Regions from separate parts of the Paraburkholderia sp. A3BS-1L genome, predicted to be linked through region 4. Evidence: predicted binding sites of a transcription regulator. Region 4 holds the regulator's gene; each other region holds the start of a gene.
The links. Region 4 encodes LexA, which represses DNA repair genes until DNA is damaged. Its sites were predicted from a motif close to ACTGTATNNNNATACAGT; they were not measured.
Positions count from the first base shown of each region.

Region 1 (5,074 bases), 430 kb from region 4:
GCGGCCAGATGATCACAAAGTCCAGTGGGTGGCGCCTCTTCCACCTGGAACGAGTGACCGACGGCGGCACGGACGCAAGCCGCAATCTGGTGATGCTGCACCGGGACTGTCACAGGATCGCGCGTGTTCGCCGATTTCCGGTGGTGAAACCGGCTCCGGTGACGGGGCTTTGAAAGGCTTGAGCGGAATGCGGGGAAACTCGCACGTTCCGTTCTCAGGGGGCGGCGGCGCAGCAATGCGCTGCTGCTACCCGACCCCGTGTACGAAATCCTGGAGCAGCGCGGGCTGACGGTCTGGCTGGTCGACGCGCGGCAGATGAAGTACGTGCCGGGGCGCAAGAGCGATGTGCAGGATTGCCAGTGGCTGCAGAAGCTGATGAGTCTGGGGCTGCTGCGGGCGGCCTGGCGCCCGGGTGACGAGGTCTGCGTGGTGCGCGCGATCGCCCGGCAACGCGAGGTGCTGCTCGTCGAACAGGCCAGTTGGGTGCAGCGCATGCAGAAGGCGCTGGTGCAGATGAACCTCCAGCTCGCCGAGGTGCTCACCGACATCATGGGCATGACAGGAGAGGCGATCATCCGCGCAATCGTGACGGGCGAACGCGATCCGAAGGTGCTGGCGCGCCATCGTCACGGCCGGGTCAAGCGCAGCGAGGACGATATCGTGCGCGCGCTGACGGGCAACTGGCGCGAAGAGCATCTGTTTGTGCTCGAACAGTCGCTCGCCATGTACGACGATATTGCCCGCCATCTTGGCGAATGCGATGCCAGACTTCAAGCATTGCTCGACCAACGTAGCCGGCACCAGGCTGACTTGGGGCCGGCACCCCGATCTGGCAGCAGACAACGGGTGGAGTTCGACCTGCGGCAGAGACTCGCGAACTGGGCTGGCGTCGATCTGACGCGCATCAACGGCTTGGGTGTGAGCACTGTGATGACCCTGCTTTCGGAGATCGGCCCGGACCTGCGCCGCTTTGCCAGCGTGAAGCACTTCTGTTCCTGGCTGGGACTCTGCCCCGCCACGAAGATCAGCGGCGGCAAGATCCTGTCTGCCGGTACCAAGCGCTCGGCCAACCGCGCCCGCCAGGCATTGAAAATGGCGGCCATGGCCCTGTCGCGCAGCGACTCCGCACTCGGCGCGTTCTATCGCCGCCTGTGCGCCCGCATGGACAAGCCGCGCGCCAATACCGCGGTGGCCCACAAGCTCGCCCGCATGGTGTATTTCATGCTCACGCGCGGCGAGGCCTTCGTCGACCAAGGGCAGCAGCGCTATGAGCAGCAGCAACAGCAGCGCAGTGTGGCCGCTCTCAAGCGCCGCGCCAAGGCACTGGGCTTCCGCCTTGAACCCGAAACGGCAGCCTAAAACCGGCCCCGCAGGATTTGTTTCTTGAGAGCGACGACTGCCCGACAACTGCAGCGCGGCGCTAGAACAGATCGAGTTGCGGTTTCTCGCGCACCGTCTTCGCGCGCATGAACGCCGACATATCCAGAATGCCGTAACGCCGCTCGTTCAAGCCGAGCCGCTTCACGGCCTGGTGAAAGCGCTGCTTGAGCAGGTCGGCCCAAAGCCCGGTGCCCTTCATGCGCTGCGAGAACGCCGAGTCGTAGTCCTTGCCGCCGCGCATGTCGCGCACGCGACTCATCACGCGCGCCGCGCGTTGCGGAAAATGCGCTTCGAGCCAGCCTTCGAAGAGCGGCGCCACCTCCCACGGCAGACGCAGCACGATATAGCTCGCGCTGCTCGCACCCGCCTCGGCGCAGGCTTCCAGCACGCGCTCCATGTCCGGTTCGGTAACGAACGGAATCACGGGCGCGATGCTCACCCCAACCGGAATGCCCGCCTGCGCAAGCGTGCGGATCGTGCGCAGCCGCCGCGCCGGCGTGGCCGCGCGCGGCTCCAGCGTGCGCGCGAGTTCGGCGTCGAGCGTGGTGATCGTGATGGCCGCCATGAATTGCTGGCGCTGCGCCATGGGCGCTAGCAGATCGAGATCGCGCTCGATCAGCGAGGACTTCGTGATGGCCGCGAACGGATGCTGGCGCTCGCTCAGCACCTCGATCACGCGACGCGTAATGCGCATATCGCGCTCGACCGGCTGCCAGGCATCGGTGTTCACGCCCAGCGCGATGGGCTCCGGCTCATAAGCGGGCTTCGCGATTTCGCGCGCGAGCAACTCGGGCGCATTGATCTTTGCGTAAATGCGGCTCTCGAAATCGAGTCCCGGCGAGAGCCCCAGATAGCTGTGGGTGGGTCGCGCGAAGCAGTAAATGCAGCCGTGCTCGCAACCGCGATACGGATTGAGCGAAACATTGAACGGAATATCGGGCGACTGGTTGCGCGTAAGGATGCTCTTCGCGCGCTCCTCGAAGACCTCGGTGCGCAATGCCGGGGCTTCTTCGGCGGCAAGATCGCCGGGGCTCTCATCCGGCTGCGCATGCTGCCAGCCGTCGTCAAAGACTTCGCGCCGATCAACCTCGTAGCGCCCCTGCAGGTTCGTGACGGCACCACGCCCCTTGCGCGGCGCAGGCGGCGCGACAGGGTACCAGGTCTCGGCGGGATGGTCAGGGTCCAGTTCTTTCACGGCACAATGCAGCAAGGCGTCTCGATACTGTATAAATATACAGTATCGAGACGCCTTGTCGAGCGCTAAAAACGGGGCGCTTTCGAGCGCGGCTTCGCGCGACTACTCGCCCACCGCGATCGTCAAAGTTTCCTTGATTTCCTCCATCACCACATAGCTCTTCGACTGCACCGCACCCGGCAGTTGCAGCAGGATGTCGCCGAGCAGTTTGCGGTAGTCGGCCATCTCGCCGATGCGCGCCTTGATCAGGTAATCGAAGTCGCCCGAAACCAGGTGGCATTCGAGCACTTCCGGGATCTTCTTCACCTCGCGGCGGAACTGGTCGAACATGTTGCCGCTCTTGTGGTCGAGCGTGATCTCCACGAACACCAGCAGCGCCGCGCCCAGCACGTTCGGATTCACGCGCGCGTAGTAGCCCGTGATGACGCCGTCGCGCTCCATGCGCTTGACCCGTTCGATGCACGGCGTGACGGAGAGCCCGACCTGCTCTGCGAGGTCCTTCATGGCCATGCGGCCGTCCTCCTGGAGCAGCTTAAGGATGCGGTGATCGAGCCGGTCCAGCGCGCGGACCGGCTGACGCTGCGTTCTCATGTGTTTTTCCTGAAAATTTGACAAATACGATAACAAAATCTAGTCGTAGAACAATAGCATAGTCGATATTACTGGCTACTCCTGATTTTTCATGCCTTCGGCGCTGAATCCCCCGAGACGGATGCGGCAAGCCCTCGGCAGCGCGGCGTAGCCCCAACAAATCTATCTGGAGCAGACTATGCGAGTCGTCGTGTTGGGCAGTGGTGTTGTCGGGGTCGCCAGCGCCTGGTATCTTGCCCGCGCGGGCCATGAGGTAACGGTGATCGACCGCGAGTCCGGTCCCGCGCTCGAAACGAGCTTTGCGAACGCCGGCCAGATCTCGCCCGGCTACGCCGCGCCGTGGGCCGCGCCGGGCGTGCCGCTCAAGGCGATCAAGTGGATGTTCGAGAAGCACGCGCCGCTCGCCATCCGCCTCGACGGCACGAAATTCCAGTTGCAGTGGATGTGGCAGATGCTGCAGAACTGCACGCCCGAGCGCTATGCACTCAACAAGGGCCGGATGGTGCGCCTCGCCGAATACAGCCGCGATTGCCTGCAGGCGCTGCGCGCCGAAACCGGCATCCAGTACGAAGGCCGCACCGGCGGCACGCTGCAGGTGTTCCGCACGCAGCAGCAGTTCGACGGCGCGGCAAAGGACATCGCCGTGCTGAAGGATGCGAACGTTCCGTACGAACTGCTCACGTCCTCCGAGCTCGGCCGTGCCGAGCCCGCGCTTGCCGCGGTCTCGCACAAGCTCACCGGCGGCCTGCGCCTGCCCGGCGACGAAACCGGCGACTGCCAGCTCTTCACCACGCGCCTCGCCAAAATGGCCGAGGAACTGGGTGTCAAGTTCCGCTACAACACGCCGATCGACGGCCTCGCCGTGCAAGGCGAGCGCATCGCGGGCGTGCAGTGCGGTGGCGAACTCGTGCGCGCGGACTCATTCGTGGTCGCGCTCGGCTCGTTCTCCACGAAGATGCTGGCCGGCCTCGTGAAGATTCCGGTCTACCCGCTCAAGGGCTACTCGATCACAGCGCCTATCGTGAACGCGGGCGCGGCGCCGGTCTCCACCGTGCTCGACGAGACCTACAAGATTGCAATCACGCGTTTCGACGACCGCATCCGCGTGGGCGGCATGGCCGAAATCGTGGGCTACGACACGGCGCTCAAGCAAGCGCGCCGCGAGACGCTCGAAATGTGCGTGAACGACCTGTTCCCGGGCGGCGGCGATACCTCGCAGGCCACCTTCTGGACCGGCCTGCGCCCGATGACGCCGGACGGCACGCCGGTGGTGGGCCGCACGCCGTTCTCGAACCTGTTCCTGAACACGGGGCACGGCACGCTCGGCTGGACCATGTCGTGCGGATCGGGCCAGTTGCTCGCCGACCTCATCTCGGGCAAGCAGCCCGCGATCCGCGCCGACGATCTCTCGGTCTATCGTTATCTCGGAGAGACGGCCGCCGCGCATCGCCCAGCATACGCGTAATAAAAAACCCAGGCGCAAGGCCTGGGTTTTGTCGGCAATCCAAGGGGCGCTCGAAGCGCCCCTTTTTGTTGCAGCGCTTAGCCGAGTTCTTTGACGAGTTCCGGCACAACCGTGAACAGATCGCCGACGAGGCCGTAATCGGCCACGCTGAAGATCGGCGCCTCTTCGTCCTTGTTGATCGCCACGATCACCTTCGAGTCCTTCATGCCTGCAAGGTGCTGGATCGCGCCCGAGATGCCCACCGCGACGTACAACTGCGGCGCGACGATCTTGCCGGTCTGGCCGACCTGGTAATCGTTCGGCACGTAGCCCGCGTCCACTGCCGCGCGCGAAGCGCCGAGCGCTGCGTTCAGCTTGTCCGCGAGCGGCTCCAGCACCTTCGTGTAGTTCTCGCCACTGCCCAGACCCCGGCCGCCCGAGACGATGATCTTCGCGCTCGTGAG
Region 1 is NZ_CP120442.1:2,315,261-2,320,334, forward strand. It holds gene ltrA (group II intron reverse transcriptase/maturase) at 1-173, shown strand, start outside; partial or broken gene P5W99_RS10500 (IS110 family transposase) at 256-1,359, shown strand; gene P5W99_RS10505 (PA0069 family radical SAM protein) at 1,421-2,566, opposite strand; gene P5W99_RS10510 (Lrp/AsnC ligand binding domain-containing protein) at 2,678-3,166, opposite strand; gene P5W99_RS10515 (D-amino acid dehydrogenase) at 3,345-4,631, shown strand; gene P5W99_RS10520 (electron transfer flavoprotein subunit alpha/FixB family protein) at 4,709-5,074, opposite strand, start outside.
Region 1: P5W99_RS10505 (PA0069 family radical SAM protein) is a predicted target of LexA. The motif match lies at 2,602-2,619, and genes of this name have one in related genera.

Region 2 (5,074 bases), 830 kb from region 4:
AGAAGCGTTCCTGCACGCGTTCGCGCTCCGCTGCCGGAATGCCGATGCCGGTGTCCTCCACTTCCAGATGCACCACGTGCGCGGCGGGTTCGGGCCGCACGCGCACCGTGATGCGGCCGCCGGCGGGCGTGTAGCGGATCGCATTGTCGATCAGGTTCGACAGCATCTCGCGCAGCATCACGGGGTTGCCGTCGACCTGTACCGGTACGGCGCGGTCCTGCGTGCCGCGTTCATCGCCGTCGTTCGCTTCGCTCTCCGGACCTTCGTATCCGAGGTCCATCTGCTTGGCGAGCGCGGGCTGCACCCAGTCGCGCACCGCGTGACGGGCCACATCGGCGATATCGACGGGGGCGAAAATCTGCCCCGTCATCCGGTTTTCGGCGCGCGCGAGCGCGAGCAGTTGCGTGACGAGCCGCGCGGCGTGCTCGGAACTCGTCGCGATCTGCTCGAGCGAGCGGTGCACCTCGGCGCTTGCGTCCTGGCGCAGCGCCAGCTCGGCCTGGGTGCGCAAGCCCGCGAGCGGCGTCTTCATCTGGTGCGCGGCATCGGCGATAAAGCGCTTTTGCAGCTGCATGTTCTGTTCGAGGCGCGTGAGCAGGTCGTTGAACGAGGTGACGAGCGGCTCGATCTCGGGCGGCGCGCGCCGCGCTTCGAGCGGCGAGAGGTCGTCGGGGCGGCGCATGCGCATGTTCGATTCCAGCGCATGCAGCGGCGCGAGGCCGCGCGAGAGGCCGAACCAGACGAGCAGGATCGCGAGCGGCAGGATCACGAACTGCGGCAGGATCACGCCTTTAATGATGTCGTTGGCGAGCTGGCGGCGCTTGTCGAGCGTTTCGGCCACCTGCACGAGCACGGGCTGCGAGCCCGACAGATTCGGCAGTTCGACCGTCGTATAGGCCACGCGGATATCGATGCCATGCAGCATGTCGTCGCGGAATTCCACAAGGCCGGCGGGCGGGCGGTCGTCGTCGCGCGGCAGCGGCATCTCGCGGTCGCCGCCCACCAGTTCGCCGCGGCTGCCGAGCACCTGGTAGAACACGCTGTCGACGTTGTCGGCGCGCAGGAAGTCGCGCGTGGAGGCGGGCAGCGAGAGCTCCGCCACGCCGTTGACCGGATGGATCTGGCGCGCGAGCACATAGGCGTCGGTTTCGAGCGCGCGGTCGAACGGGCCGTTGGCGATCGACTTGGCGACGAGATACGTGACCGCGATGCTCATCGGCCAGAGCAGCAGCAGCGGCGCGAGCATCCAGTCGAGAATTTCGCCGAACAGCGAGCGGGGGCGCGCGGCGGCGGCTTCGGCCTCGTCGGGCGGGGCGAACGGGTTGGCGTAGCGGGCGTCGCGCGCCTCGTCGTCGAGCGCGCCGGGCTGGGCGGCGGGAGCGGGCTCGGCCATCGTGGCGCCTGGCTATTTGTAGTGGTGGCTCGCCGGCATGGCGGGAGGCGCGGCGGCGCCTGCCGAGGGGCTCGCCGGGGTGTCTGCCGGGTTGCTCGCGTTTGCCGGATTCGCTTCCTTTTCGAGGCAATATCCGAGCCCACGCACGGTCACGATGCGCACGCCGCCCGTTTCGAGTTTTTTGCGCAGCCGGTGCACGTAGACCTCGATCGCGTTGTTGCTCACTTCCTCGCCCCATTCGCACAGATGGTCGACGAGCTGTTCCTTCGAGACGAGCCGCCCGAGCCGCTGCAGCAGCACTTCGAGCACGCCGAGTTCGCGCGCGGAGAGATCGAGCACCTGGTCGTTGATGCGCGCCACGCGCCCGACCTGGTCGAACGCCAGCGCGCCATGGCGCACGACCGTGGGGCCGCCGCCCGCGCCGCGCCGCGTGAGCGCACGCACGCGCGCTTCCAGTTCGTTGAGCGCAAACGGCTTGGCCATGTAGTCGTCGGCGCCGAGGTCGAGGCCTTTCACGCGTTCGTCCACGCTGTCGGCGGCGGTGAGGATCAGCACGGGGAGGTTGGAATTGCGCGCGCGCAAGCGGCGCAGCACTTCGAGGCCCGGCATTTTCGGCAGGCCCAGATCGAGGATCAGGAGGTCGAACGACTGCATCGACAAGGCCGTATCGGCATCCACGCCGTGACGCACGTGATCAACGGCATAGCCCGCCTGGCGGAGTGATCGGACGAGACCGTCCGCGAGTATGCTGTCGTCTTCGGCAATGAGAATTCGCATGTGCGCCAGCGTCGCCCTCATAGCGCTTTGATGCCCGTTTTGTGCGGCGCGGGGTGTGCAGCGCGCGCAGCGCTCCCGGCAGGGAGCGGGCCCGGGCAGCGTCGGGCGGCGGTCTCCGAAAATTCGCGGTTTCGGCGCGCGCGTTTAAGGGCCAAAAACGGGCTTGCCAAAACTACTGTTTTTTTATACAGTGTCTGCGTTCAGGCGCATGTGCGCAAAAGCACGCGCGCATCGTCACCAGACGCCGTTCATCATAGCAAAGGACGATTCATGGAAGATAGCAAGAAAGGCTCGGCTGGGCTGACTGCTGAAAAGAGCAAGGCACTGGCTGCCGCGCTCGCGCAGATCGAAAAGCAGTTCGGCAAAGGGTCGATCATGCGGCTCGGCGACGGCGAGGCGGTCGAAGACATTCAGGTGGTCTCCACCGGTTCGCTCGGCCTCGACATTGCGCTCGGCGTGGGCGGCTTGCCGCGCGGCCGGGTGGTCGAGATCTACGGTCCGGAATCGTCGGGCAAGACCACGCTCACGCTCCAGGTGATCGCCGAATTGCAGAAGCTCGGCGGCACGGCGGCGTTTATCGACGCGGAACACGCGCTCGACGTGCAGTACGCGTCCAAGCTCGGCGTGAACGTGCCGGAGCTGCTCATCTCGCAGCCGGACACGGGCGAGCAGGCGCTCGAAATCACCGACGCGCTGGTGCGCTCGGGCTCGATCGACATGATCGTGATCGACTCGGTTGCGGCGCTCGTGCCGAAGGCCGAAATCGAAGGCGAAATGGGCGACTCGCTGCCGGGTCTGCAGGCGCGCCTGATGTCGCAGGCGCTGCGCAAGCTCACCGGCACGATCAAGAAGACGAACTGCATGGTGATCTTCATTAACCAGATCCGCATGAAGATCGGCGTGATGTTCGGCAACCCGGAAACCACCACGGGCGGCAACGCGCTCAAGTTCTACTCGTCGGTGCGTCTGGATATTCGCCGTATCGGTTCGATCAAGAAGAACGACGAAGTGATCGGCAGCGAAACGCGTGTGAAGGTCGTCAAGAACAAGGTGTCGCCGCCGTTCCGCGAAGCCGTGTTCGACATCCTCTACGGCGAAGGCATCTCGCGCCAGGGCGAAATCATCGACCTCGGCGTGCAGGCCAAGATCGTGGACAAGGCAGGCGCGTGGTACAGCTATAACGGCGAACGCATCGGCCAGGGCAAGGACAATGCGCGCGAATTCCTGCGCGAGAATGCGGACATCGCTCGCGAGATCGAAAACCGCATTCGCGAGTCGCTTGGCGTGAGCACGATGCCGGACGGCGTCAACGACTCCGGCGAAGTCGAAGTCGCGGGCGAAGAATAAGTTCGGATCACCAGTCTCGAATGGGCACCAGAGAGTCAGCACGATCGTGATGCGCAAGGTTGGGTTCGCTTCGGTGCCGCATGAGACGGAAACGCCAGAGGCCCCGCCTTCGTCTTTGGGCGAAGGCGGGGCCTCGTCGCAAGCCGACCAATTCGAGCGCACCTCCACCTCGCGTACCTCACGCACCTCGCGAAACGCGCCCACGAACGAAGCGCCTGGCAGGCAGCGCCCCGAGCGTTCCCTCAAGGGCCGTGCGCTCGGCTATCTCTCGCGCCGCGAATACAGCCGCGCAGAGCTTTCGCGCAAGCTCATGCCTTTCACCGAAAACGCCGACGAGCTCGAAGCACTGCTCGACGCGCTCGAACGCGAAGGCTGGCTATCCGACGCACGCTTTGCGGAAAGCGTCGTGTACCGCCGCGCCGCGCGCGTGGGAGCGGGGCGCATCGTCAGCGAGCTCAAGCGTCATGCCGTGGGCGACGCGCTCATTGAAGAAGTCAACGCGCAACTGCGCGAAACGGAACTCGCCCGGGCCCGTGCCGTCTGGCAAAAGAAGTACGGCCAGTTACCCGAGACGCCCGCCGAGCGCGCGCGACAGGCGCGTTTTCTGGCTGCGCGAGGCTTTTCGATGTCGATAATCGGCAAGATTTTGAAGGGCATCGAAGACAGCTTCGAGGGCGACTGACCAAAAATTGATCCGGTCGACTCAAAAAACAGCTGCGGCCTGGCACTGCCGGGCGCTGTGGGTTCGCCGCTGTCTCAAATACTCGGTATGCTAAAATCGAGAGGTTTTCCTGTCCGGTCTTACCTCTACTAGCATGCCGCTTTCTTCGCCAGCGCCTCGCCAGTTGCGTCATCAGCGCGCTATCCGGGCGGTCGCCTATGAGCGCGAAGACGGCCTGTGGGACATCGACGCGTGCCTGACCGATCATAAGCCACGCGACGTGCCGCTCGCCGCCGGTGTGCGGCCCAACGGTTCGCCGATCCATGAACTCTGGCTCCGCATCACGATCGATCGCAAGCTCAACGTCGTCGACGCCGAAGCGTCGTCCGACTGGGTGCCGTACGACGGTCAGTGCCAGAACGCTCATCCCGCCTATCGGGCCCTTATCGGGCTCAATCTCCTCAAGAACTTTCGCCGCGAAGCCGGTCGGTTGCTCGCCGGCACGGTTGGCTGCACGCACCTCACGGAAATGCTGGGCGTGTTGCCGACAGTCGCGGTCCAGGCGTTTGCAGGAGAGGTGTGGGAAATCTCGCGCGGAACGCCCGGCGAAGCGTCCGGGCAGGAACCGAGCAAGACCGCCGACGGCGAAGCCGCCGGCGAAACGCCGCCTTTCCAGCTCGGCCGCTGCCATGCGCTGCGGTTCGACGGTGAGGCGGTGAGGCAGTTTTATCCGCGCTGGTATGGTCATGTGCCGCAATCAATAGAACGCGGCGCACAAGCCTCCAGCGTGCGCGACAACCCAACAGGCCTGAGCCAAGAGGGCAGGGCCGGCGTTCTCGCGCATGAATAACAACAGCGGAAACGAAGTTCACTCCAACTCTCAGACTGAAGGAATC
Region 2 is NZ_CP120442.1:2,719,856-2,724,929, reverse strand. It holds gene P5W99_RS12415 (sensor histidine kinase N-terminal domain-containing protein) at 1-1,393, opposite strand, end outside; gene P5W99_RS12410 (response regulator) at 1,406-2,170, opposite strand; gene recA (recombinase RecA) at 2,441-3,517, shown strand; gene recX (recombination regulator RecX) at 3,567-4,199, shown strand; gene P5W99_RS12395 (DUF2889 domain-containing protein) at 4,333-5,028, shown strand.
Region 2: recA (recombinase RecA) is a predicted target of LexA. The motif match lies at 2,345-2,362, and genes of this name have one in related genera.

Region 3 (5,074 bases), 290 kb from region 4:
GCGCCCGTGCGCAGTTCCTCGACGGGCAGCGGCGTGTGCGGGAACGCGCGGTACTCGGGCGCCGTGAGCGCGTTCGCTTCGAGCGAGGTGTAGAGATTGGCGGCGTAGTGGCCGCCGTCGGCCATCGCGACGCTCGCGCAGCCGAGCATCGTCTCATAGCCGTTGTGCGTCATGTAGGCGCCAAGGCCGCCCCACAACGACATGATGACCGAGCCGCTGCGGTAGTCCGGATGCACGCACGAGCGGCCCACCTCGACCATCTTGGGGCGCAGGTGTGCGAGGCGCGACAGATCGAATTCGCTCTCGGCGTAGAGACGCCCGATGCGCGCGGCCTGGTGCGGCGGCAGCACGCGGTAGGTGCCGACGACCTTGAGCGTGTCGAGATCGCGCACGAGCAGGTGATCGCACCAGCTGTCGAAGGCGTCGACGTCGAGGCCCGCCGGGCCCGCGAGGCGCGCGCCCATTTCCTCGGCGAACACGCGGTAGCGCAGGCGCTGCGCTTCGCGCAGCTCTTCGTCGCTGCGCGCCCAGGCCACCTGCAGGCGATGCTGCGCGGTAACCGTTTCCTCGGCGCGCGGCAGGCGCCGATTCGACTCGAAGAGGCTCGCAGCGAACGGCAGGGAAGGCGTCGGCAGATCTCGCATAGGGCGTCCTGGTCGGAAGTAAGAGAACTTTTCCGGCAATTTAGTAAGACGCGGTTACGTTTCCATGAAGACGCAATGACGATTCGATGACGCGCTGTAAGGCCACGCTGGGAAAGGCAGGGGATGACGCCCGTGCCGCACGGCGCTAGACGAGGTCGGGCGTGATGGCGGCGAACAGGACCGCTTCGCCGTCGCCGTTGCGCTCGCGGCTTTTGATCCAGAAGACGCCGGCTTTTTTCATCGCCCAACTGCGGCGGGTGTTTTCGTTCGACAAGAGGCGTGCGGCCACTTCGCCGAGCGTCGGCTGATGGCCGATCACGACGACCGTGGAGGCGATGCCTTCCGGCCAGCCGGCGGCCGCGAGCACGGCGTCGACGCTGGCGTTCGGTGCAATCTCGCGCACGACGCGGTACTGATCGGTGAGCGCTTCGGCGGTTTGTATCGTGCGCGCGGCGGGGCTCGCGAGGATCACCGCGTCATCGGGCAGGCGCGCGCGCAGCCAGCGCGCGACGTTCTGCGCCTGCTTGCGCCCGCGCGTGGTGAGCTGGCGGGCGAGATCGCTCGCGGCGATGTCTTCGGCTTCGGCATGGCGCCAGAGGATGAGGTTCATTTGGCGGTTCCCTTGGAAGAGGGGCGTGTGTAGAGGTCGTTTTCCACGCGGGTTTCCTGCATGGTGCACGCGGGGTGAGGCGGCGGCAAGGTATCTGCCTTGAGCGATGTGGGTTTGACGATCTCTGGAAGAGGGCGATATAATCAGCGATTCGTCGGAGCGTAGCGCAGCCTGGTAGCGCATCTGATTTGGGATCAGAGGGTCGTAGGTTCGAATCCTATCGCTCCGACCACGATATTCAAGGGCTTAGCATGCATGTGCTAAGCCCTTTTTCTTTTTGCGCGGGCGCGGCGCGGGTGTCTCAAGAACTGGTCAGCCCGTGAAGCATTGCGTACTGAATCAGCTCCGCGTTGGAAGTCAGGTGCAGTTTGCGCATCGCCGCCATTTTCTGAGTGCCGATTGTGGAAGTCGTGCGGCCGGAGCGGCGGGCAATTTCGGTGAGTGACATGCCGCGTGCGATTAACTGGACGATTTCGCGTTCCTTGCGCGAAAGCGCAAATTTGTGCTTGATCTCTGCGGGTGGGGCGGATACCGAAAGCCTGCGTGCGACCATATCGGAGACGGCGATTTTGCTGCCGGACTGCGCATACTGACAGACCTTGATGAGTTCGCTCAGCGACTCGTCTTTGGTGACAATGCCGGCGACGCGTGCGTGTATTAGTTCTCTGATTGTGCTGATGCTTGTTGTCATCGTGGAGTATCAACGGGATTTTCGTGATGATTAAAAATTAGCACTCCCTTAATGTTTGCATTTCGGGTTATTTGCGACTTGATCGCGTAAATCTGTGCATCTCTTTTTGTCTTCTGATCACATCGATTTCCTGAAAAAGCGAAATTTCTTCGTTAAATGAAAGCGGCCATGGAGACTCTGTCAAATATCGTGGAATCAATAAATAAGATTATTTCTACGCGGATTTATTTTTATGCCTGGTAAACATTGCTTGTGATTGTGTAATTACTTTTGGGGAGAAATTTTTCGAAAATATCGTCGCTTTCATGAGGCGATGCCGGGCGAGATGCAGGCGGCATCGAACGGAAGGGATTTAATCATGCGGGTTTTGCGAGGGGGTTCCGGCCAACGGTGCGCAACCTGCGCTGCTGCAAGACAGATCGAAGTTTGAGGGGAGGAACGCATCCGCTTCCCCAACCCCGTCAAATACTGTATAAATATACAGGTTCCAACGAGGCTTTCATGCCGTGCCGGCAATCCTGTGATGCCCCGTTTCGGATTGGGCAGGGCGTTCTATTCCCTTTTTCCAGAGCGCAATCATGGCAGCACTCCAGTTTGCGGCAACGCACCTGCCGCCCGGGCTGCAAAGCCGGGTCTGGCAGGGCAATCAGCTCGCGCACGTGGGCGAGCGCACGGTGGCGAGCGGTCATGCCGCGCTCGACGCCCAGTTGCCCGGTGCGGGTTGGCCTGCGGGCAGCCTGACCGAGCTGCTCGTCGAGCAGGGCGGCATCGGCGAGATGCGGCTCGTCGCGCCCGTGCTGCGCACGCTCACTGCTCGGGCGGGACGGTACGTGCTGCTCGTCGCGCCGCCGTGGCGGCCTTACGCGTGCGCACTCAAGGCGTGGGGAATCGCGCTCGAGCGTCTGATCTGGGTGCGCGCGAGCGAGAGCGAGGCGCCGTGGGCCGTCGAGCAGGCGCTCAAGCAGGATGGCATTGGCGCCGTGCTGCTCTGGCAGCCGAAGGCGCGCGCCGATGCCCTGAGGCGTTTGCAGGTCGCCGCGCAGGACTCGCAGTCGCTGGCGTTTCTGATGCGTCCGCCCGCTGCGCGCAGCCAGTCCTCGCCGGCGCCGCTGCGCATGGTCTGCACACCGGTGCCGCCGCCCGAGGATGCGCGCCTGAACCGCCGTGAACGGATGCAGCTCACCGCTGTGTCCGTCGATATTTTCAAGCGCCGCGGGCCGCCGCCCGCCCAGCCACTCGTCATCACTTTGCCGCTGCAGGAGTCGGTGCTGCCCCAGCCGGGCGCATGGCCGGCCGCGCCGTGGCCCGGGATCAATCATGTTGTGGATCGCCGTCACCTTGCCGTTGTTGCCGCTGGAGGCCGTGAGGCCGCCCGTGCCGCTCATGTCACTCACGTCGCCAGCACTGGAGTCACTGCGGGCCAGTCGACCTGACGAGGCTACGGGGCAGCGCTGCTGTGTGCTCGCCGATCACGCGCGCATCCTGATGGCCGATCTCGATGCGTTGCGCCTCGGCGTGCAGCCGGGAAGCACGCGCGCTCATGCGCTTGCGCTCGCGCCGGGGCTCGTGCTGCTCGAGCCCGATGCGGCGCGTGAGACGCGTGCGTTCGAGGCGCTCGCGCTTGCGCTGCTCGTCTACACGCCGAAGGTGTCGCTCGCGCAGTCGCATACGCTCCTGCTCGAAGTCGGGTCCGGATTGCGTCTTTTTGGTGGCGTGCGCGCGTTGCTGACCAAGGTGGCGGCCACGGTGGCCAGTTGCGGCCACGCCGCGCGCATCGCCTGCGCGCCCACCGCCTGGGGCGCGTGGGTGCTCGCACAGGCGCGCGCGAGCGCCGGGGCGCATGCGGCGCGGCGCTTTCGCGTGCTCAAGGAGGCCACGCTCGTGCGCGCGCTCGACGCGTTGCCGGTCGCGCTCGCGCCGTTCGCCGCGCAGCACGAGCAGGCGCTCACGCAGATCGGCTGCGCGACGCTCGGCGATTTGCGACGGCTGCCGCGCGATGGCGTCGTGCGGCGCTTTGGCGACGGCGTGCTCGCCTGGCTCGCGCAGGCGCGCGGCGAGGCGCCCGATCCGCGTGCCTGGTTCGCGGCGCCGCCCTCGTTTCATGCTTCGCTCGAATTGCAGGCGCGCGTGGAGAGCGCCGAGGCGCTGCTGTTTGCCGCGCGTCGTCTCGTGATGCAGCTGGCCGGCTGGCTGGCCGTCCAGCATGGCGCGTTGAGCGGCTTCGAGCTGCGTCTCGAGCACGAGCTGGCGTCGCGCCACGCGCCGCGCACGTCGAGCCTTGCGCTATCGTGGGCCGCGCCTTCGCGCGATGCCGAGCATCTGCTATGGCTGTTGCGCGAGAAGCTCAATCAGACCGCGCTGACCGCGCCCGTGATCGGCCTTGCGCTCGTCGCCGATCAGGTGAGCGCTTATGCACCGCCCACCGACACGCTGTTTCCCTCACCCGAGGCGTCGGACGCGTCGCTCTCGCAACTGTTCGAGCGCATTGGCGCGCGCATCGGCGAGCAGAACGTGCTGCAGTTGTTCGTCGAGGACGATCATCGGCCCGAGCTGGCGATGTCGGCGCGAACCTGGCGGACGAGCCGCGGTGCGCCTGCGCGCCGGACCGCGCGCAAGCCGCGCGATTCACGCAAGTCGGAGGCTCGCTCCGACGCGCAGCAAGAAGCCGTGCCCGTGCAGACGGCCTTCGATCTGCCCGAGGTGCCGCTGCCGTCGCAGCCACGCCCGGCATGGCTGCTCGAAAAGCCGCTCAAGCTCGCGATGCGCGGAGACCGGCCGGTTTATCGGCGCCCGCTCAAGACGCTCACGCGCACCGAGCGCATCGAGGCGGGCTGGTGGAACGGCGAGGGCGTCGGGCGCGACTACTACGTCGCCGCCGACGACCAGGGGCGCATGTTCTGGCTGTACCGCGAGCGCATTGGCGGGCAGTGGTATCTGCAAGGGCTTTTTGGCTAACGCCGTTTCATCTTCCGCATCATGTCGAACCGTGGAGCGGGCGCATCGTTGCCTGCACAACTTTCTTCGCAGGGGCCGGCGCTGCCCGATTATGCGGAGCTGCACTGCCTGAGCAACTTCACGTTCCTGCGCGGCGCGTCGCGCCCGGGCGAACTGGTCGAGCAGGCTATCCGT
Region 3 is NZ_CP120442.1:2,173,883-2,178,956, reverse strand. It holds gene P5W99_RS09840 (GNAT family N-acetyltransferase) at 1-644, opposite strand, end outside; gene sixA (phosphohistidine phosphatase SixA) at 790-1,254, opposite strand; tRNA gene P5W99_RS09830 (tRNA-Pro) at 1,410-1,486, shown strand; gene P5W99_RS09825 (response regulator transcription factor) at 1,556-1,945, opposite strand; gene imuA (translesion DNA synthesis-associated protein ImuA) at 2,524-3,378, shown strand; gene P5W99_RS09815 (Y-family DNA polymerase) at 3,263-4,900, shown strand; gene P5W99_RS09810 (error-prone DNA polymerase) at 4,922-5,074, shown strand, end outside.
Region 3: imuA (translesion DNA synthesis-associated protein ImuA) is a predicted target of LexA. The motif match lies at 2,413-2,430, and genes of this name have one in related genera.

Region 4 (5,074 bases):
ACAGCGCGAGAAACGCCAGCGCAATGCCGGTGAGGAGCCAGCGCACCCAGGGCGCTTCCGTTACGGAATTGGGACGTCCTGCATCGCGGACCCGCGTACTTGCTGCACTCATTGCGCCTCTCCTCCAACACCCGCGTGCATCGGGTTCGGCACACGCGAGCGCGACACGCCGCGCGATGCCCGGCGGCTCGTGCGCCGCTGCAAATACCATTGCAACGTGTTGATGAGCAGCAGCATGACGAACGACACGCACAGCATCACCACAGCCAGCGCCGTAGCGCCCGCATAGTCGTATTGCTCGAGCTTCGTGATGATGAGCAGCGACGTGATTTCCGACTTCATCGGCACATTGCCCGCGATGAAGATGACCGAACCGTACTCGCCCAGCGCGCGCGCGAATGCGAGCGCAAAACCCGTAAGCAGCGCAGGCAATGCCGCCGGCAACACCACGCGGCGAAACGTGAGCCAGCGCGACGCGCCCAGGCAGGCGGCGGCCTCTTCCTGCTCGCGCTCGAACTCCTCGAGCACGGGCTGCACGGTGCGCACGACAAACGGCAGGCCAATGAACGTGAGCGCCACGAGCACGCCAAGCGGCGTAAACGCGATCTTGAGGCCGAGCGGCTGCAGGAACTGGCCGATCCAGCCGTTGCCCGCATACACGGCGGCAAGCGAGATCCCCGCCACGGAAGTCGGCAGTGCGAACGGCAGATCGACGAGCGCATCGATCACGCGCTTGAACGGGAACGTGTAGCGCACCAGCACCCAGGCGAGCAAGAACCCGAACACCGCATTGATGAGCGCTCCGCCAAGCGCGGAGAAAAATGTGAGGCGGTACGACGCGAGCACGCGCGGCGACGCCACCGCGCGCACGAGCTGCGCCCAATCGAGCGTCGCGGTCTTGAGGAACGTGGCCGCAAGCGGAATGAGCACCACGAGGCTCAGATACGCCACCGTGATGCCGAGCGTCACGCCGAATCCCGGCAGCGCGCCTGGCTTCTGTAATCGAAACGTCGTCATGCTCTATCTCTTCACATGGGTTGCGCGGAGCACCTCTCGTCATACGATACATGCGGGGCGCCGCGGCTAAAGACGCGCCTCGTCGGGCGCGCCTTGTTTTTGGCGTTGCTTGCTACTGCGTATTGCCGTCGGCTTACTACGGCCGGCTTACGGCCGGCTTATTGCGGCTGATAAATCGAATCGAACACGCCGCCATCGGCGAAATGCGTCTTCTGCGCCTTGGCCCAGCCGCCGAACGCCTCGTCGACCGTGTAAAGCTTGAGCTTCGGGAACTTCGCCGTGATCGCCGCCGGCACCTTGTCCGAGCGCGGACGATAGAAGTTCTTCGCGGCAATCTCCTGCCCCTTCTCGCCATAGAGGAACTCGAGATACGCCTGCGCCACCTTGCGCGTGCCGTGCTTGTCCACGACCTTGTCGACCACCGCAACCGGCGGCTCCGCGAGAATGCTGGCCGACGGCACCACGATCTCGAACTTGTCCGGCCCGAACTCCTTAACCGAAAGGAATGCTTCGTTTTCCCAGGCGATCAGCACGTCGCCGATATCGCGCTGCACGAAGCTCGTGGTCGCGCCGCGCGCGCCCGAGTCGAGCACGCCTGCGTTCTTGTAGAGCTTCGTGACGAAGGCCTTCGCCTTCTGGTCGTTGCCGCCCGGCTGGTGCGCCGCATAGGCCCACGCCGCGAGGTAATTCCAGCGCGCGCCGCCCGAGGTCTTCGGATTGGGCGTGACGATCGAGACGCCGGGCTTCACGAGGTCGTCCCAGTCCTTGATGCGCTTCGGATTGCCCTTGCGCACGAGAAACACGACGGTCGAGGTGTATGGCGAGGCGTTGTCGGGCAGACGCATTTGCCAGTCCTTCGCGATCAGCCCTTTATTGGCGAGTGCGTCGATGTCCCAGGCGAGCGCGAGCGTCACAACGTCGGCCTGCAGTCCGTCTAGCACCGAGCGCGCCTGAGCGCCGGAACCGCCGTGCGACTGCTTGATGGTGAGCGTCTCGCCGCCTTTCGCCTTCCACTCCTTGATAAAGGCTTCGTTGATGTCCTGATACAGCTCGCGCGTGGGATCGTAGGAGACGTTGAGCAGCGCCGTGTCCGCATGCGCCGCCGGCGCGAAGGCCGCCATGCCGACGAGCGGCGCCACGCCGATCAGCAGTTTCGCCGCCAGCGTCCTGAACCATGCGTGCCCCGTAATGCCTTGTTTCATCCACTTTTTCTCCGTGTCGTCGTGCGCATTCGTGCACTTTCGTGCGTTCTCGCGTGCCATGCAGCAATCGATGGAGGCCAGTCTAGCGATCGGCTTACATTATTAAAAATGATGTTTTCTCATTTTTTAATACGTAAAAGTGGTAAGGACGGAGGAATTGGGCGCTTGCGCCTGTTTTGCCGGTGGTTGCGTCCGTCGGGGAAGGGAAAGCGCCGTCGCGACGCCGTGCGGATGACAAAGTTCAAGTAACACTTGAAAAGCGGCGAGTACTGTATAAAAATACAGTCACCTGTTCAAACATACAGTAGCGCCATGACCAAACTCACCGCACGACAGCAGCAGGTTTTCGATCTGATCCGCCGCGCGATCGAGCGCACCGGCTTTCCGCCCACGCGCGCGGAAATCGCCGCCGAACTGGGCTTCAGTTCGGCGAACTCGGCGGAGGAACATCTGCGCGCGCTGGCGCGCAAGGGCGTGATCGAGCTGGCTGCGGGCGCTTCGCGCGGCATCCGCCTCGTGCCCGGTCCGGGCGATCTGCCGCATCAATTCACGCTGCCGCACGCGGGCCTCATGCAGCTCTCGCTGCCGCTCGTGGGCCGCGTCGCGGCGGGTAGTCCGATCCTCGCGCAAGAGCACATTTCGCAGAACTACACCTGCGACCCCGCGCTCTTTTCGAGCCGGCCCGACTACCTGCTCAAGGTGCGCGGGCTGTCCATGCGCGACGCGGGCATCCTCGACGGCGACCTGCTCGCCGTGCAAAAAAAGAGCGAAGCGAAGGATGGCCAGATCATCGTGGCGCGTCTTGGCGACGACGTCACCGTGAAGCGCCTGAAGCGGCAGCGCAACGGCATCGAGCTGATCGCGGAGAACCCTGACTACGAGAATATTTTCGTCGCGGCCGGCAGCGCGGATTTCGCGCTCGAAGGCATTGCCGTTGGTCTGATCCGTCCCACCGAATTCTGATAATTCCGCCTGCGCATTTTCTGCGCATCTTCTGCGCATTTTCCGGAGAGAGTCATGGAACGCCTTGCCCGCCTGTTGCCCTTCCGTCAATTCGGCCGTCTGCGCCATCTGCGCGGGATTGCCTCGTGCGCCATGCGCGAGGCGCGTGCTTCGGCGGCGGCCCTTGGCCGTCAATGCGGCTACCAGATCAATGGCTCGCTCTTCGACGACATCGAGCAAGAAGACGAAGCGCGCCCGCTGCCTTCCGCGCAGCCGGCCTTCGCACGCGTTTCGCTCAACAGCACGCTGAATGCGGAGCAGCCCGACCGCCGCGCACCGGTGCGCGTCTATCACGGCCAGTCGCGGCTCATCATGGTGGGCACGATGGAGGCGGTGTGCCGCGCCATCGACCGCTGTATCGCGGAGCAGCAGGCCGATGCGCCGGTCGCGCTGGCAAAGTAAGCAATAAAAGTGGGATCGTTTTTGATTGCGCGCGGTCAACACCCTGATTGAACACTGCAGGGTTGCACTAACCAATGACCGATACCCAAACGTATCCGCGCAAATCATCCAGCTGGAAGAAGCCCGTCGCAATCGCCGTCGCGGCGGTTGCAATCGTGGCGGCAGTGGGCTATGGCTATGCATCGCCATATATCGCGCTGAATAACCTCAAGGCAGCCGCCGACGCACGCGACGCAGCCGCACTGAGCGAGTACGTCGACTACCCGGCGCTGCGCGCGAGCTTGAAGCAGCAGGTTGGCGAGATGCTGCAACAACGCATGGAGGCCGCCCACGCCAGCAATCCACTCATGCTGTTCGGCGCGATGATCGGCAATGCGCTGATCGGCCCACTGGTGGACGCGTATGCCACGCCAGAGGGCGTGGCCGCATTGCTCAGCGGCATGCCGCCGACCGGCAAGCCGGGAGAACGGCCCGCGCCTGTGCCGCCGGCTGAAGCGCCGTCGCCGCCACCATCGTCACAGGCAGGCCAAGCGACGCAGCCCGCGCCCGGCAATCCGCCGGCTCAGGCGCAATCGCCGCAGCCGCAGCAAGCTCAGCCGCGCGCGCAAACCTCGGCGGGCTATCGCAGTCTGAACACGTTCGTTGTCACGTGGCAGCGCGGCGCAAACAGCGGCTATGGCGGCGATCGCTATGCCGCCATCCTGCAGCGTCATGGGCTGTTTTCGTGGAAGCTCGCCGCCGTGGAATTGAACGAGCCGAATACCGGCAACGACGCGAGCGCGTCGAACTGAGCAAGCCGTACCGAGATGAACCGCAAGAATTGCGGCGAGCCATCTTCGTGGTAGTGGCTCCGCCGCTTTTCGCTGATTGACTGAGCGCTGCAATCGCGGAAGCGATTGATAGCGGCTAGGCCGCCGCCTGCTGTTGCTGTTTTTCCTCGGCAGCCGAAGAGCAGGCCACGAGAATGCTGCACGTCACGCGGTCGAGCAGCGGCGTATTGCCCGCACCCATCCACCAGCGCGAAAGTCCGGTGCGGCAGCGATGCCCCACCACTACGAGATCGACGTGCAGCTCATTGGCGAGATTCGCAATCTCGTCGATCGGATGGCCGAACGCGAAGTGGCCCTGCGCGCGCACGCCGCGTTCGGTCAGCCAGTCCACGCCTTCCTGCAGAATCTCGCGCGCCGTTTCTTCGAAGCGCCCACATGCCACGTCGGTGAGCAAGCCCGCACTTTGCGCGATCGTCGAGCGCATGTCGACCACCGAAAGCAGATGGGTCTCCGCATGCAGGTCCAGCGCCAGATCCGCGCCGCAACGCAGCGCCTTGCGGCCTTCGCGCGAGCCGTCGTAACAAAGCAGAATTTTCTTGTAGCTCGCCATGATCGATTCTCCCTACCCGTCTGGAAACGCAGGTCACTATTACATGATGGTGCGCCGCAATTCGACACGCA
Region 4 is NZ_CP120442.1:1,885,258-1,890,331, forward strand. It holds gene cysW (sulfate ABC transporter permease subunit CysW) at 1-112, opposite strand, end outside; gene cysT (sulfate ABC transporter permease subunit CysT) at 109-1,017, opposite strand; gene P5W99_RS08490 (sulfate ABC transporter substrate-binding protein) at 1,176-2,219, opposite strand; gene lexA (transcriptional repressor LexA) at 2,532-3,182, shown strand; gene P5W99_RS08500 (hypothetical protein) at 3,237-3,623, shown strand; gene P5W99_RS08505 (DUF2939 domain-containing protein) at 3,698-4,414, shown strand; gene P5W99_RS08510 (universal stress protein) at 4,530-5,003, opposite strand.